DNA from 3 places in the Fusobacterium sp. IOR10 genome. Region 2 is predicted to be linked to each of the others. Evidence: riboswitches for the same ligand, from Rfam matches in the RefSeq annotation. Region 2 holds a riboswitch; each other region holds the start of a gene.

Region 1 (5,479 bases), on a different contig from region 2:
CTGGACTAAGAACTGCTGAAACGAATTCTTCTATTGATTCTTTCCATTCAACTATATCTATTTTTTCTCCATTTAATTCATCTACAATATTTCTTATTCTTAGTCCTTTTTGACCAATACAAGCACCTATTGTATCTATATTTTTATCCTTTGAGTAGACTGCTATTTTAGCTCTAGATCCTGCTTCCCTAGCAACTGATTTTATTTCTATTAACCCTTCAGATATTTCTGGAATTTCCAATTCAAATAATTTTCTTAATAGTCCTTCGTTTTTTCTAGATATTACTATTTTAGGGAATTTGCTAGTTTTTTCAACTTCAGCAACATAAACTTTTATTCTGTCTCCAACTCTATATACATCAGATGGTGATTGTTCAGATATAGGAAGTACTGCTTCTGTTCCATCAAACTCTATAAATATACTCTTTCTATCATCGATTCTTCTTATAATACCAATGATTATATCTTTTTCTCTAACTTTAAATTTATCGTAAACCCCTGTTCTTTCTGCTTCTCTAACTTTTTGGATAACTATTTGTTTACCGTTTTGAATTGCATTTCTTCTGAACTCTTCACAGTTAACTTCTATTTTTATTTCGTCTCCAATTTTAATTCTTTTCTTGTATTCTTTAGCATCTTCTAAAGAAATTTCTAAAGCTGCATCATAAACATCATCAACAATTGTTTTTAATTCATAAACTTTAATTTCTCCTGTTGTTCTGTTTATCTCAACTTTGACATTTTCTTCTTCTCCAAAATGTTTTTTATAAGCTGCTAAAAGGGCTTGCTCAACTGTTTCTAATAAACTTTCTTGGCTTAACCCCTTTGATTTCTCCAACTCTTCCAATGCTGCTAGAAATTTTTTTCCGTCTTTACCTTTCATTTTCTCCTCCTGAAGCCTAGACTTTAAATATCTTTAAAATCATAGACTAGATTAGATTTTCTAATCTCTTTAAATGGTATTTGCATTTCATCCTCTGTTTGAAGAAATACAATATTATTTTCAAATTTTGTTAGTACACCTTCAAAATTCTTTTTATCATTTAACTTATGCTTTAAACTTACTTTTATTTTTGACCCTTGAAATCTAATGAAATCTTCTGGTTTTTTTAAAGGTCTTTCTATTCCAGGTGAGGAAATTTCTAAAAAGAATTTTTTATCGATAATTTTATCTATATCATCACCAACTGCTGAGCTCACTTTAGCACAATCTCCCAATGATATCTCCTTATCTAAATATTCTATGTATATCCTTACATACCAATATCCTCCATCTTGAAGATACTCCACATCAACTAATTCCAGACCAAATTCTTTTAGAGTTGGATCTATTATCTTCTCAATTTTTTCTATAACTTTCAATTTATCTTCTTTTTCCAAAAACAACTCACCTCTCTTCCTAATCCTTACCATAAATAAAGAGTGGGTTTCCCCACTCTCCTCTAAACAATATACTTTACCAAGAAATTATACCATATAAATTCAAAAAAATCAATCATTCTTTGGATTTTTCCTAAGCAAATCATAGGCTTTTAAACAGATTTCCGTCCTAGAATTATAAGCCAAAATAGCTTTTTAATTCTTCAACTTTATCTAATTTTTCCCATGGAAGATCAATATCTGTTCTTCCAATATGACCAAAAGCTGCAAGATCTTGATATCTAAATTCACCACTTCTTAATTTCAACTCTTTTTCTATTCCTCTTGGTGTTAAATCAAATATTTTTTTAACTACTCTTGATAATTTCACTTCATCAACTTTACCTGTACCAAATGTATCTACTTTTATTGAAATTGGTTCTATTACTCCTATTGCATAAGATAGTTGAACCTCACATTTGTAAGCTAATCCAGCTGCAACTATATTTTTAGCAACCCATCTAGCAGCGTAAGCCCCTGATCTGTCAACTTTTGAAGGGTCTTTTCCAGAAAAAGCTCCTCCCCCATGTCTAAAATATCCACCATAGGTATCAACTATAATTTTTCTGCCTGTAAGTCCTGTGTCTCCATTTGGACCGCCGATTATAAATTGTCCTGTGGGATTGATAAATATTTTCTTTATATCTTCAAACTTCATGTTATATTTTTTAATTACAGGTTTAATTACTAATTCTTTTAAATCCTCGTGGATTTGTTCTTGAGTTACGTCTGGATTGTGTTGAGCTGAAACAACTATAGCTTCAATAAATTTAATGTTTTCTTCCCTGTCATAGGCTAATGTTACTTGAGATTTTGCATCTGGTCTAGCCCAAGTCAAAACTCCATTATCCTTTAAATCCACATAAACTCTTAATATTTCCCTTGCTAATACTAAAGCAAGAGGCATAAGTTCTGGGGTTTCTTTTACAGCTCCCCCAAACATAATACCTTGGTCTCCTGCTCCTCCTCTATCTACACCCATGGCAATGTCTGATGATTGAGCGTGTATTGAATTAAATACCCCACAATCACTATCAAATCCCATACCTGTTTTATATCCTATTTCTCTTATTTTATCTCTAACTACATCTTGAATATTTACAAAAGTTTTAGTGGTAATTTCTCCTCCAACTATTACTTGTCCTGTTGTACAAAAAACCTCACATGCTACTCTTGATTCTGGATCATCCTTTAAACATGCATCTAAAACTGCATCTGAAATTTGATCAGATACTTTATCTGGATGTCCTGGGGAAACGCATTCTGAAGTAAAATAAATTAAATCTTCCATTAATTCCTCCTTAAAATATATATACTTATATATTATATTTACTTAGTTATCACAAATTAAATTCAAAATAAAAAGTCCTTTCCATAGGAAAGGACATAATATCTACATTGTCCCATCTCTTTGGAATTAGCACCACACAATAAATGTAGGTTGCTGAGACATCTACGGGCCAATCCCTCCGTCTCTCTTGATGGTATTTCAGTTTATATTTTATTATTATTTGTTCAAAAAGTCAAGCTTTTTTAAAAAGTATATACAATTCCAACTCCACCTAAATAAATCAAACTATTACTAACAATGGGAGAATTTTTTATTTCACTTGAAAATTTCATTGCACCTAAAAATCCAAGCAATGAAAAAGCATCTGTTAATCTATAAGAACTTGTAACCCCAATTCCTAGTGAATAGCCACTTTCCCCATTATACTCATTTAAGGAAGTACTTGTACTGGCTTCTCCAGAGTCTATACCAAAATAATAATCAATAAAACTTGAATTATAATAGTTAAAATTAAAAGAAGGTTTTATTATTAAATTTTCATTAATTACATAAGGTTTTTGAATTCTAAGGGATAATTTTCCTCCCTCTTGGCCTATTTCTGCATTTAAAATTGTCTCAACATCATGAAGTCCATTGTAATATTTAAATTCACTTCCTAGCATAAATTGATAATCTCTGTCATCAATTCCTTTATATTTAGAATCTAAATCACTTCCATCAATTTTATATCCTCCAAAGGGAACTGCATATAAAGAAAATGCGTACACATCATCTTCCATTAACCTATACCCTATGTGTAACGTATTAGCTGTTGTAGAATCTATAAAATAATTGTCATATTCATAATTCAAAAATGGCAGTACATGACTTTTATCATCACCTTTAAAAAATTCACTTGTAACTCCATAACCAATTCCAACACTAGATGCTAAAGTAATTTGTGATACTAATGCTATCATGGGAAAAAAAGCTATTTTTTTCATAATTACCTCCCAGTTAATAATTTATTTATTCATATGTTTCTCTTCTCTTTTTATTTTTATAAAATTATATTTTCCTGTTACTTTTCTTTTAAAACTAAATTTTCCATTAGTTGGAAAAATCGCTATTCTTCTTATGTCAAATAAGTCTTCTTGAAAAGAAATGTCTCCATTATCTGTTGTCACTGCAAACTCATATCCAGCTTCCTTTACAAGTTCTTTAACTATTTTGCTTCTATGCCCATAGGGATAAGCGAAACTAGTTAATTTTTTCCCTAATTTTTTTTCTAATATTTCTTTAGAATCAATAATTTCTTTTTTTGCTATTTCAGGCTTTAAATTTCCCATTTTAGAATGTGTCATAGAATGCCCACCAAATTCCATTCCGTAATTTTGCATCTCTAGTATTTCTTCATCACTCATTAGATGAAAAACTTTTTCTGGATTAAAATTATTTTCAGCATCCCATTTATTGTATTTCAACTCTCCTAATAAATATATTACTCCCTTAAATCCAAATTCTTTAAGAATTGGAAAGGCTATTTCATAGTTATCCTTATACCCATCATCAAAGGTTAATACTATTAATTTTTTGTCTTTATTGAATCTTTTTTTATAATTATTATCCTTTAAATCTTCAAAGGTCACTGTTTCATAACCTTTATCCTTTAGGTACTGCATATGCTGTCTAAAGATTTTCTCTTCTATGTAGGTTCCATGAACCCCTTTCTCTTCCTCATCTCCTTTTATAACTCTATGATACATTATAATTGGAATTTCATATTTGTTTTTTAAAACATATTGTTTTGAATATATTTTTTCTATTCTATCAACTATTTTTTCTAAGGAAAAATTCTTCTCTACCTTTTTTCTTAATTCCAAAAGATTTCCATGGGATTTTTTAATTGCATTATTAATATCTTGAGATATTCCTCTTATTTCAACTTTACTAGCTAAATTTTCATTTAAATTAATATCACCAAAGTTGCTTTTTAATCCATAGTCTATGTTACTTGTTCCTATTGATCCTAAATATTCATTTTCTCCAACTGCTATAACTGGCTTACCTGATAAAATAGCTTCCACTGCAACCCTACCAGCTCCTATAACTATTGATGACTTACATATTTCCTCATAAACATTATTTATATATCCCATAAATTCAACTTTATTTTTAAATTTCTCAAATCTTTTAGGAACTTCTTTTCCTCCAATAACTCTAACAACTAAATCTTTTCTATCTGATATTTCCTCTAAAATATCGTAGCACACATCTCCCTTTGGTCCTGACAATCTTCCAATTATTGAAACTACTATTTTTTCATTACATTTATTTTCAACTTCAAAAAGATATTCGTTACAATCAACTGGGTTTCTCAACACCTCTATTTTGGAATTATCAACTCCTAATTCAGTAATTAGTTGATGCTTAATATTTTCACAAACTGCTATTCCATAATCACCAAAACATTTAATTAATTTTCTACTTAGATGAACAGGTTGTTTCCCATGGGTAGTTGTTATTAGAGGAATTCTTGCTATTTTACAAGCTAATGCTGAACTCCAAGCTGAGGCTCTAGAATGAGCATGAACAACTTGAATATCATTTTCTTTTATAATTTTTAATAATTTTCTAACGTGACCCAATCTTTGAAATAAACTTCTCTTATTAAATTGAATTTCAAAATATTCAGCACTGGTTTTTTTTGTTAATGTGTCTGATACTATAATAACTTTATTTTTTCTTTTTATTAATTCATTACTAAGGGTTACTGCATAAACTTCAGCC
Region 2 (5,479 bases):
GCACTTTGTGATAGAATTGTCGGTAATATAAAAAAGTTAGGAGAGTGACATATATGCCGATAAAAATATTTAAAGATTTGCCAGCTAAAGAAGTTTTAAAGGATGAAAATATTTTTGTGATGGATAATATAAGAGCAAAAACACAAGATATTAGACCTTTGGAAATTGCTATTTTAAATTTAATGCCAACTAAGGAAAAAACAGAGGAGCAATTATTAAGATTACTTAGTAATACTCCTCTACAAATAAATATAACTCTTCTTACTATGGAAAGCTATAGATCCAAAAATACTTCTAGAAAACATTTAGAGTCCTTTTATAAATTTTTCAGTGAAGTAAAGGATAAAAAGTTTGATGGGCTTATAATCACAGGGGCACCTGTGGAAAAGCTAGATTATGAAGAGGTTATGTACTGGAAAGAATTAAGTGAAATAATGAAGTGGTCAAAGACCAATGTATATTCAACATTTCATATATGTTGGGGAGCTCAAGCAGGGCTTTACTACAACTATGGAATAAACAAGAGACTTTTAGATAAAAAATTAAATGGGATTTTTAAACACACTATTGTAGATGATAAAATTCCTTTGGTGAGAGGTTTTGATCATGAATTTTTAGTACCCCATTCTAGAAATACAACTGTTGATATTGAAAGTTTTCAAAATGTTGATAATTTAGTGGTTTTATCAACTTCAAAGGAAGCAGGGGTGTATTTAGCAATGTCAAAGGATGGAAGGCAGATATTTGTATCTGGACATTCTGAATATGACGCAGATACTTTGAAAAATGAATATTTAAGGGATGTGGAAAAGGGTGAAAATCCTGAGCTTCCATTAAATTATTTTCCTGAAAATGATGTAACTAGGGAACCAATTTCAACGTGGAAATCCCACTCATATTTACTATATTCAAACTGGCTAAATTATTATGTATATCAAAGAACACCATTTAATATATGTGATATTTAAATGATAGCTATAGTATCTTGAATTATAGGAATAGTAGTGATATAATGGGGCTAGACTGAAAGAAGGTCTCATTTATAAAGTCACATGGGAGGAAAGCTGTGGAAGAAGTTAAAAATCACAAAAGAAAAGTTGGGCTACCCCCAGGAACTATTTTATATACAGGAAAAGAAGAAAGCAAATGTGATGTTAAGGTGGATGTATATTCCTTTGATGACAAGGGAATTGAAAAAAAATCTTTAAATTATTCAGATGACATTAGCTTTATAAAAACTAATAATAAATTTAATTGGGTAAATATAACAGGTGTTCACAATGTGGAGATTATAGAAAAAGTAGGGGAACTTTTTAACATTGACAGTTTAATCCTTGAGGATTTGGCAAATGTTAATCAAATGGTAAAAATTGAAGACAGGGGATCTTACTTATTCATTGTTTTAAAATCCATTGAAATGGTAGAAAGAAAAATAATTTATGACCAAGTTTCTTTTATTTTAGTAGGGAAGGTTTTAATTACCTTTCAAGAAAATTCCAAGGATATATTTGCTTCAATAAAAAAAAGATTGGAAACACCTAATTCTAAAATTGTAAAAAGAGGTATTAGATATCTTTCTTATGCTATAATAGATAACTTATTTGATAATTATTTTGAAATAATTGATTCTATAAATGGCAAGGTAGGTACTATGGAATACAATATTTTAAAGAAATTTAAAGAGGAGTATTTAGAAGAAATACTGTATCTAAAAAGAGAAGCCCTTGGTTTAAAGAAGATAACCTATTCAATGAGGGAGATAAATCTCAAGTTCTTTAATGAAGAGGTTTTAAATTATTTTGGAAAGGATTTGAAAAATTATTTTAGGGATTTATATGACCATATTACAAGTATATGTTCTTCTGTGGACAGTTTAACTTCTGATTCTTCAGAACTTTTACAAATATACTACACAACTGTTAATAATAATATGAACAGTGTTATGAAAATCCTTACAATTATTTCAACAATATTCATTCCCCTTAGTTTTTTAACAGGGTTATATGGAATGAACTTTAAACATATGCCTGAGCTAGAAAATCCAAATGGATATTTTTACACTTTAGGTGTTATGCTATTAATAATAGTGATTATGATAATTTATTTTAAAAAGAAAAAATGGTGGTAGTCGTACTAGAATCTAGTACGACTTTTATATATATATTATAAATTTTTTAATGCAGTTTCTAAATCTTCAATAATATCTTCTATGTCTTCAAGACCAACAGACAGTCTAACTAGCCCCTCATCAAGTCCAGCAGCCTTAAGCTCTTCCTTAGTGTATGGAGAGTGAGTCATTGAAGCAGGATGCTCAATTAATGTTTCAGTACATCCAAGACTAACAGCAAGGGTACAAAGTTCAACTGTATTTAAAAGCTTTTTACCAGCTTCAAATCCCCCTTGTAATTCAAAGGCTAGAGTTCCACCAAAGTTTATCATTTGTTTTTTAGCAATTTCATATCCCTTGTGAGATTCAAGACCAGGATAGTATACTTTTTTTATTTTAGGATGACCTTCTAAAAATCTAGCAACCTTTAGAGCACTTTCACAATGTCTTTCCATTCTAACTTGGAAAGTTTTTAAACCTCTGATTATTAAACTAGCCTCTGCAGGTGCTAAAACTGCACCAGTCATATCCTTTATTCCAACAAATCTAATTTGATCTAAATCTTCTTTTTTCCCAAGAACAAAACCTGCAAGTAAGTCTCCGTGACCATTAATATATTTTGTAGCTGAGTGAACAACTATGTCTGCACCTAAATCCAAAGGTTTTGACAATATGGAGATGCAAAGGTATTATCAACTATTAATTTAATATTTTCATAATTTTTAGCTATTTTACCAATAGCTTCAATGTCAACTATTTTTAAATTTGGGTTTGTTGGAGTTTCTAAATATATTATTTTAGTATTAGGTTTAATAGCATCTTTAACAGCTTGTAAATCAGATGTATCTATAAAACTAACTTCAACACCAAATCTAGAAATACCTGCATTTAAAAAGGCAAAGGCACATCCATATAGAGTTTTATCAGTAACTATATGATCTCCACTTTTAAGGAAAGTCCAAAATGTAGAACTGATTGCTCCCATTCCAGAGGCAGTACCAAGACCAGCTTCAGCATTTTCAAGTAGAGCTAATTTTTCTTCCACAACACTAACTGTAGGATTACCTAATCTACCGTAAATATACCCATCTTCTTCTAGGGCAAATCTTCTTCCCCCTTGTTCAGCAGAATCAAATATAAAAGTTGAACTTTGGAATATAGGTGTAGTTAGGGCTCCAAAGGCATTTTTTTTGCTTCCTCCATGTATTGATATTGTTCCAATTCCCTTGTTTTTTAAATTTGTCATAAGTTTCCTCCTAAATAAAAAAAGGCTCTATTACCATCCATCAAGTAATAGAGCCACTATATTAAAATTAGTGATTTTCATCTATCTGGAATTAGCACCACATATAAAATAGGTTGCTGAAACATCATCGGGCCAGTCCCTCAGTTTCTCTTGATGGATATTTAATTTCACTTATGATACAACAAATGAAAAAATTTGTCAATAAATTAAATAATTTTAATTTAGAAAATATAGCTAAATCCAGCATAGAATGATCTTTTTTCTTGAGGGATAACATAGGTATAGCTACCGCTACCACTAACATATCCAAAATATTCTTCATTAAACAAATTATTTATTCCCCCATAAATACTCATCCCATTTGGATGATTATATTTTAAGGATAGATCAACAACAGTATTTGATTTAACAATTCCATCTTCACTGCTAGTTTCCTTTGTAAAATTATTATAAGAACCTGTATATTTCCAAGTAAGACCTCCAGAGAAATTATCTGTGAAATTATAATTACCACTTAACATAATATTATGTTTTGGAACTTTTTTAAGTCCAGAATCAACTAGGGAAACTTCCCCTTTAAGCTCTTTTCCTTTATTGTTGTAATCTGATTTTCCCATTAAATAAGTATAACTTTCTTCAAAGGAAAATTTTCCAATTTTTTGACTAAGGGATGTTTCTAGCCCATATCTATGAGTTTTGTATAAATTGTCAGTTATCATATTTAAATGACCATTTGAAAAATGATAGAATCTATCCATTTGGTTATCAGTTTCATTATAGAAAAGTGTTAAATTAAAGGCAGAACCTAAAACATAGTCCCTTAATCCAACTTCATAAATATCAAAAATTTCATCCTCTGCATTTGTAAGTACAGTTGCTTTTTCACCATTTATATAGACCCTATCTGTTATTTCCATTCCATCTGGTCCAGTGAAACCTCTTTCATACCTAGCATAAATTTTACCAGTATCTCTATAGTTATATCCAGCAGATAGTTCATAGTTCCAGTTGTCCCTATGACTAGTTCCATTTAGAACTCCCCAACCACCAGCAGCTTTTTTAAAGGTACTCCAATCTGTTCTATCAAACCTAGCTCCTTGGGTAAATTCTAAATTTTTGTATTTGAAAATATTTAAGAAATAAAGGGCCTTAACATATCTTTCATAATCAAAATTTAATTGGTCAGCTTTGTAAGTGTCATTTCCATCTTTGTTAACTATGTATCCATATTTATCAACACTTTCCCCAGCACTAATATCAGGAACATCTCCACTGCTAACTTTTCTAGATGTAATATCGTCATAATTAATACTTGCATTTTGTTTGAAATAGTCTAAACCAAATAATATATTATTTTTTTCAGTGTACTTGTAGTTTAGTTTAGCCTTTATTCCATCAGTTTTTTGCTCAATTTTCTGATCACTTTCATATTCATAGGGATTATTTTTAAAATATCCCTCATTGTGAAAGGCATCAACTGATAAGTCAAGGTTATCACTAATATTTAAAGAATAACTTCCCTTCCAATTTTCCTCTAACCTATCAGCAATATTATATCCACTGATTCTTTTCTTTATTTTTTCCTTATTTTCATCAATTCCAACTGTAACTAGGCTAGTATCAGGGCGATAGTCTCTACCATAATTTTTAAGATTTCCACTTTTAACTGTTTTAATAAACTTCCCATCTTCCTCAAAACGGCTATATTTTAAGGCTACAGCTTGTTTATCACTTATTTTATAGTTAAAGCCTCCAGAAAAATATTCAGTGTTGTCAAAGGTATCTACAAAATACCAATCCTTTTCACTTTTAGAATAGTTTAATTGAACTGTTAAATTATCATTTATTTTTTCCCCAATATTAGCATAATATCTTTTTTCTTGGTCTATGGTAAATTCATAACCAACTTTGTTTTTAGGCTTTTCCATGGATTTTAAATTAGTTGTAATATTGATAACTCCCCCAACAGTACCATTACCATAAAGAACAGAACCTCCTCCAGGGATAACTTCAATTTTTTCAATTTGTTCCACAGGAACAATATCATAATTAGCTGTATAAGGATGATTTAATAAAAGAGTAATAGGGGCGCCATCAACTAAAACTTGGATATTTTTAGCAGCTTC
Region 3 (5,479 bases), on a different contig from region 2:
TTCTCAGGTGATAAACCAGTTTCAATAACAAAATTTGTATTAATAACAGCAAAATCAACATCATCTAAAACACGAGGTAATTGAGCAGCCTCTAAAGATTTGAATTTTAATTTTTTAGGATTTTTAATAATATCAAATTCTGTAGAATAAAGATTAGTAGGATCTTTTAATGTAATAATTCCTTTGTTATGAAGAAGTATTAAAGCTCTTCCTCCATTTGATGGATCATTTGGTATAGCCACTGTATCTTTTTTATTAAGCTCAGATAAAGATTTATGCTTTTTAGAATAAAGTCCAAGAGGCTCAAGGTGAACATTTCCAGCAGAAGAAAGTTTTAAATTTCTTTCCTTTTTAAACTTATCCAAATAAGGTACATGTTGGAAAAAGTTAGCATCTAAATCTTTGTCAGCAAGGGCTAAATTAGGTGTAACATAATCAGTGAACTCAATTATTTTAAGATCAATCCCTTCTTTAGCTAAATCAGGTTTAATTTCCTGTAATATTTCAGCATGGGGTACAGGTGTAGCACCAACTCTTAAGATAGTGTTTCCAAAAGATAGTTGACTTAGAAGTAATAGGTTAACTCCTGTTAATAATAATTTTTTAAATGTTTTTGTCATAATATTCATCTCCCTTATATATTTATTATCTATTTTTTTTTGTTTTGGCCACAAGATAGTTTCCTAAACTTTGTATTAATTGAACTAAAATAATAATTACAATAACAGCATAAATCATAATATCAACTTTAAATCTTTGATATCCAAATCTTATGGCTAAATCTCCAAGACCTCCAGCTCCTATAGTTCCAGCCATGGCAGAATAACCAATAAGACTAATTATAGTTACAGTAATTCCATGAATAAGATGGGGAAGCGTCTCAGGAATCATAACTTTAAATATTATAGTTAGATTATTTGCTCCCATACTGGAACTAGCTTCAATTAAACCTTTATCAATTTCATTTAAAGCCCCCTCAACGATTCTAGCTACAAATGGTGCAGCAGATATTGAAAGAGGTACAATAGCAGCATTAACTCCTATTGTTGTCCCCACGATTAGTCTAGATAGGGGAAATAAACATATCATTAAAATAATAAAGGGAAAAGATCTAAGAGTATTAATAATAAATTCTAAAATTTGATTTAGTTTTCTTTTTTCCCATATATTTCCTTCCTTTGTAATAACTAGTAGTATTCCTATTGGAAAACCAATAACTAAAGAAAATATAGCTGATAATAATACCATGTATAAAGTTTCCAAAGTAGAATTAAAAATCATATTAAAGACCATTATATATCACCTCCACAATAACTCCTTCTTCCCTTAACCAGTCTATAGCTAATTTTTGTTCATTAAAATCTCCAGAAAGCTCAACGTACAAATGTCCAACTTTCATAGTAGAAAGATTTTCTATGGAACCACCGATTATACTAAAGTCAATGTCAAACTTTTTAATTGCTCTTGAAATAATTGGATCCTTTGAAATTGAACCTAGAAAATTTACTTTAATCAACATACTTCCCTTAGTTTCCATTAAAGAAGCTGTTGATTCTTCATTATTTGGAAGATACGATATAAGTTCCTTGGTAGTTTCTGTTTTAGGATTAGAAAATATATGATGAACTCCTCCAGTTTCCACAATTTCTCCATGGGACATTACAGCAACTTTATTACAAATATCTCTTATAACTTCCATTTGATGGGTTATCATAACTACTGTAAGTTCAAGTTTACTTTGAATATTTCTAATAAGCTCCAAAATTGATTTAGTTGTCTTAGGATCTAGAGCAGAAGTTGCTTCATCTGATAATAAAATTTTAGGATTATTTGCAAGAGCTCTAGCTATTGCTACCCTTTGCTTTTGTCCTCCACTTAGCTGACTAGGATAAGAATCTTTTTTATCAGAAAGTTCAACAAGTTCTAGTAATTCAGTAACTCTTGATTTAATTTTTGATTTTTCTAATTTGGCTATTTCCAAAGAAAAAGCAATATTTTCTGAAACTGTTCTAGATGATAAAAGATTAAAATGTTGAAATATCATTCCTATTTTTTTTCTTTTTTCTAGTAATTCTTTTTTATTTAAAGAAGTAATATCAGTTCCATCAATAATAATTTTTCCACTTGTAGGCTCTTCTAATCTATTTAAAAGTCTAATTAAAGAAGATTTTCCAGCTCCACTTAAACCAATAACACCAAATATGTCACCTCTTTTGATATTTAAACTAACATTTTTAACTGCAATGAAATTATTGGGATAAGTTTTATTAACATTTTGTATACGTATCATGTAGTGCTCCTTTCTTAATTGTATAAATTTTATAAAAAAAAATCTTTAAAACTATATTCATCAAGTTTTAAAGATTGGGTTCAACGATTTTTGGTCATCGCCATCTGTCTGGAATTAGCACCACACTATATTAGCAGGTTGCTGAAACTTCAAAGGGCCAGTCCCTCAGTTTCTCTTGATGGATATTTAGTTGAAATAATAATATACTAATTTCTTTCTTTTGTCAAACATTTTTTTATTTTTTTCTTTTAAAGATATCTTTAAAAGAACGTTTGTTTGCATTTTTCATTTCTCTTTGTTCTCTATGATAATTAGACCAGTTGGGATTAGACCTCATATTTTTTCTAACTTTACTCATATACTTATAAGTTGAAACCATAGATTTAAACTTATAAATGATACTAGATTTAATACTAACTACTGTATCAACAAAACCAACAAAGAATCCCTTGATATTTAAAAGGATAAGTTTAAATCTATTTAATTTATAAATATGAGAACAACTAGGGCATTTATATTTAGCCACTTTATTTCTAACTCTCATTTTCTTTTTACATTTAGGACATTTTATAATTATCTTTTCCATTTTGAGCCTCCAATACTAAATTTAGTTCGTGGTTATATTATAATCTTTATTCCAAGTATAGTCTAGTTATAAAATGCAAAATCAAAAAAATATTGACATTTATCTAAAAAATAGGTACAATAAACTTAAATTAAATTTTAGATTAGAAGGAGAGATTCATGAAAAAATTAGCAATCACAGTAAAATTTCATAACCCCATGGTTCCTAATTAGGATTTGTGTGTGTGATGAAAGTCATAGATATAAGTCCATTTTAAGCTGAAAATTTGGATTTGTATCTAATGTGGAATTGAGCTATGCTAAAGAGAATTTTTCTTTATAAGATAAAGCCATTTAACTGCATTAAGATGCATTAAATGGTTTTTTTATTTTATTTAAAAAATATTAATATAAAGGAGTTGAATTATGAAATTAATTAAAGTCCCCGGGAACTCATATAAAATTAAAAAATGTAAGTAACATTTATTGTAGGTTTAACTAAAAAATGGAGGGGAAAATGATGACAACGGAAACAATGATAACATTTGTAGTATACTTAATATTTTTAGTGGGAGTTGGAATTTATTTCTACAGGAAGACAGAAAGTGCAGAGGATTATTTAATAGGCGGAAGAGGGATGGGTTCTTGGGTAACTGCCCTATCAGCTCAAGCAAGTGATATGAGTGGATGGCTTCTTATGGGTTTACCTGGAGCAGTATACTCAGCAGGAATGTCACAGATATGGGTTGTAATTGGTCTTGGAGTTGGAACTTATCTTAATTGGAAATATGTTGCTCCAAAATTAAGAGTTCAAACAGAAGAAACACAAACAATGACTTTGCCTAATTTTTTAAGTAAAAAATTAGGTGATAAAACAGGAACAATTAGAATATATTCAGCTATTATAGTATTATTCTTTTTTACAATTTATGCAGCTTCAGGTCTTGTTGCTTCTGGGAAATTATTTGAAAGTATTTTAGGAATAGATTATAAGGTTGCTGTTTTCATAGGAGTTGGAACAATAGTTTTCTATACTTTTATGGGAGGATATTTAGCTTGTTGCTGGACAGATTTTTTCCAAGGAAGTCTAATGTTTCTAGCAATACTAATTGTACCAGGATTTGCTTATGTTAAAGGTGGAGGAGTTGCAGAAATACAAATGGCAGCACAAGCTAGAGATATTTCTTTAAATATATTTGAATCTGGAAACATTGGAACACTTGCAATAATTTCTTCTCTTGCTTGGGGACTTGGGTATTTTGGACAACCACATATATTATCAAGATTTATGAGTGTTAAGGGATTAAAAGAATTAACACAAGCTAGAAAAATAGCAATGATATGGGTAGTTATTTCATTAGCAGGGGCTATGGCAATTGGGATAACTGGTATAGCTGTATTTAAAGATGTTAGTCAAATTGGTGGAGATTCTGAAAAAGTATTCATATATATGATTACAAAATTATTTAATCCATGGATTGGTGGAATATTACTTGCAGCAATTCTTTCAGCAATAATGTCAACAATTGATTCTCAGTTATTAGTATCATCTTCAACTTTATCAGAAGATTTTTATAAATTTATAAAAAAAGGTGCAACAGAAAAAGAAATAATGTGGACAGGAAGATTTGGAATAATAGTAATATCAGCAATAGCTACTTTAATGGCTATGAATCCATCAACAAAAATACTAGCAATGGTTTCATATGCATGGGGTGGATTTGGAGGAGTATTTGGTCCTGCAGTTATTGCAACTCTTTATATTAAAAATTTAAATTGGAGAAGTGTTTTTGCAGGAATGTTAGTTGGAACAATAACTTTAATCTTATGGAAAACAGTTGGTTACGGAGCATATTTATATGAACTTGTTCCAGCCTTTGCTATAAATGGAATTGTTATAGGAATAGCTGAAAAATATTTTTTTGGAATAAAATTAGATAGTAAAGCAACTTGTAATTAAAGAAAACAGCTCAATATTTATAAATATTGAGCTGTTTTTTATTATTTTATCCATTCTTTCCATATTTCAGGTTTATATCCTATGGTAACCTTATCTTTTTTCCTTAGAATAGGTGTTTTAAAAAGGATAGGTGATTCTATTAATAATTCCAAAGTATCAAATACATAGTATTTTAAATTACGTTTTTTAAACTCTTTTCCATCTCTATCAAGGAGATCTTCAATGTCAAAATTTTTTGTAATACTCTTTAATTCTCCCTTTGAAATTTCTTTTTCTTTGAGATTGATAAATTGGACATCAATTTTTCTATCTTTGAAAAATCTTATGGCTTTTTTTGTATCATTGCAGCTTTTAACTCCAAATATTTGTATCATAGATTGCTCCTTACATTAATATAATTAATATATTTTACTACAAAAAGACAATTAATTGCAACTAATGAAATATGAAATATAATAAAAATTTGACAGATGTATGATCTTTGTGATAATATTGTTTTAATAAATTAAAAAATGAAGGAGAAATATTTATGAAAAACATATTAAATTCGAGGAGTAGGATAATTTGTAAAAAATCTATACCTCTTTTAATATGTCAAGAAATACTGTAAATTACAATATTTTTAAATAGATATTGATTCGTTAATTAATTAACAGACTGGCATT

Evidence for each region. A riboswitch is a leader RNA that binds a small molecule or an ion and turns the genes downstream of it on or off. The one in region 2 is predicted to bind S-adenosylmethionine.
Region 1: linked by a shared signal. The riboswitch ahead of metK (methionine adenosyltransferase) and the one ahead of megL (methionine gamma-lyase) in region 2 are both predicted to bind S-adenosylmethionine.
Region 3: linked by a shared signal. The riboswitch ahead of GIL12_RS09445 (methionine ABC transporter ATP-binding protein) and the one ahead of megL (methionine gamma-lyase) in region 2 are both predicted to bind S-adenosylmethionine.

What each region holds. Positions count from the first base shown of each region.
Region 1 covers NZ_WJWY01000003.1:4,742-10,220, reverse strand. Annotated here, with positions in the region: gene nusA (transcription termination factor NusA) at 1-883, opposite strand, end outside; gene rimP (ribosome maturation factor RimP) at 907-1,413, opposite strand; gene metK (methionine adenosyltransferase) at 1,556-2,710, opposite strand; SAM riboswitch class I at 2,820-2,907, opposite strand; gene GIL12_RS01010 (MipA/OmpV family protein) at 2,953-3,693, opposite strand; gene GIL12_RS01005 (polysaccharide deacetylase family protein) at 3,715-5,479, opposite strand, start outside.
Region 2 covers NZ_WJWY01000008.1:70,779-76,257, reverse strand. Annotated here, with positions in the region: gene metA (homoserine O-succinyltransferase) at 54-968, shown strand; gene corA (magnesium/cobalt transporter CorA) at 1,067-2,128, shown strand; partial or broken gene megL (methionine gamma-lyase) at 2,164-3,353, opposite strand; SAM riboswitch class I at 3,428-3,513, opposite strand; gene GIL12_RS03555 (TonB-dependent receptor) at 3,575-5,479, opposite strand, start outside.
Region 3 covers NZ_WJWY01000045.1:1,124-6,602, forward strand. Annotated here, with positions in the region: gene GIL12_RS09435 (MetQ/NlpA family ABC transporter substrate-binding protein) at 1-620, opposite strand, end outside; gene GIL12_RS09440 (methionine ABC transporter permease) at 646-1,293, opposite strand; gene GIL12_RS09445 (methionine ABC transporter ATP-binding protein) at 1,283-2,290, opposite strand; SAM riboswitch class I at 2,388-2,475, opposite strand; gene GIL12_RS09450 (hypothetical protein) at 2,526-2,876, opposite strand; gene putP (sodium/proline symporter PutP) at 3,372-4,814, shown strand; gene GIL12_RS09460 (arsenate reductase family protein) at 4,856-5,188, opposite strand.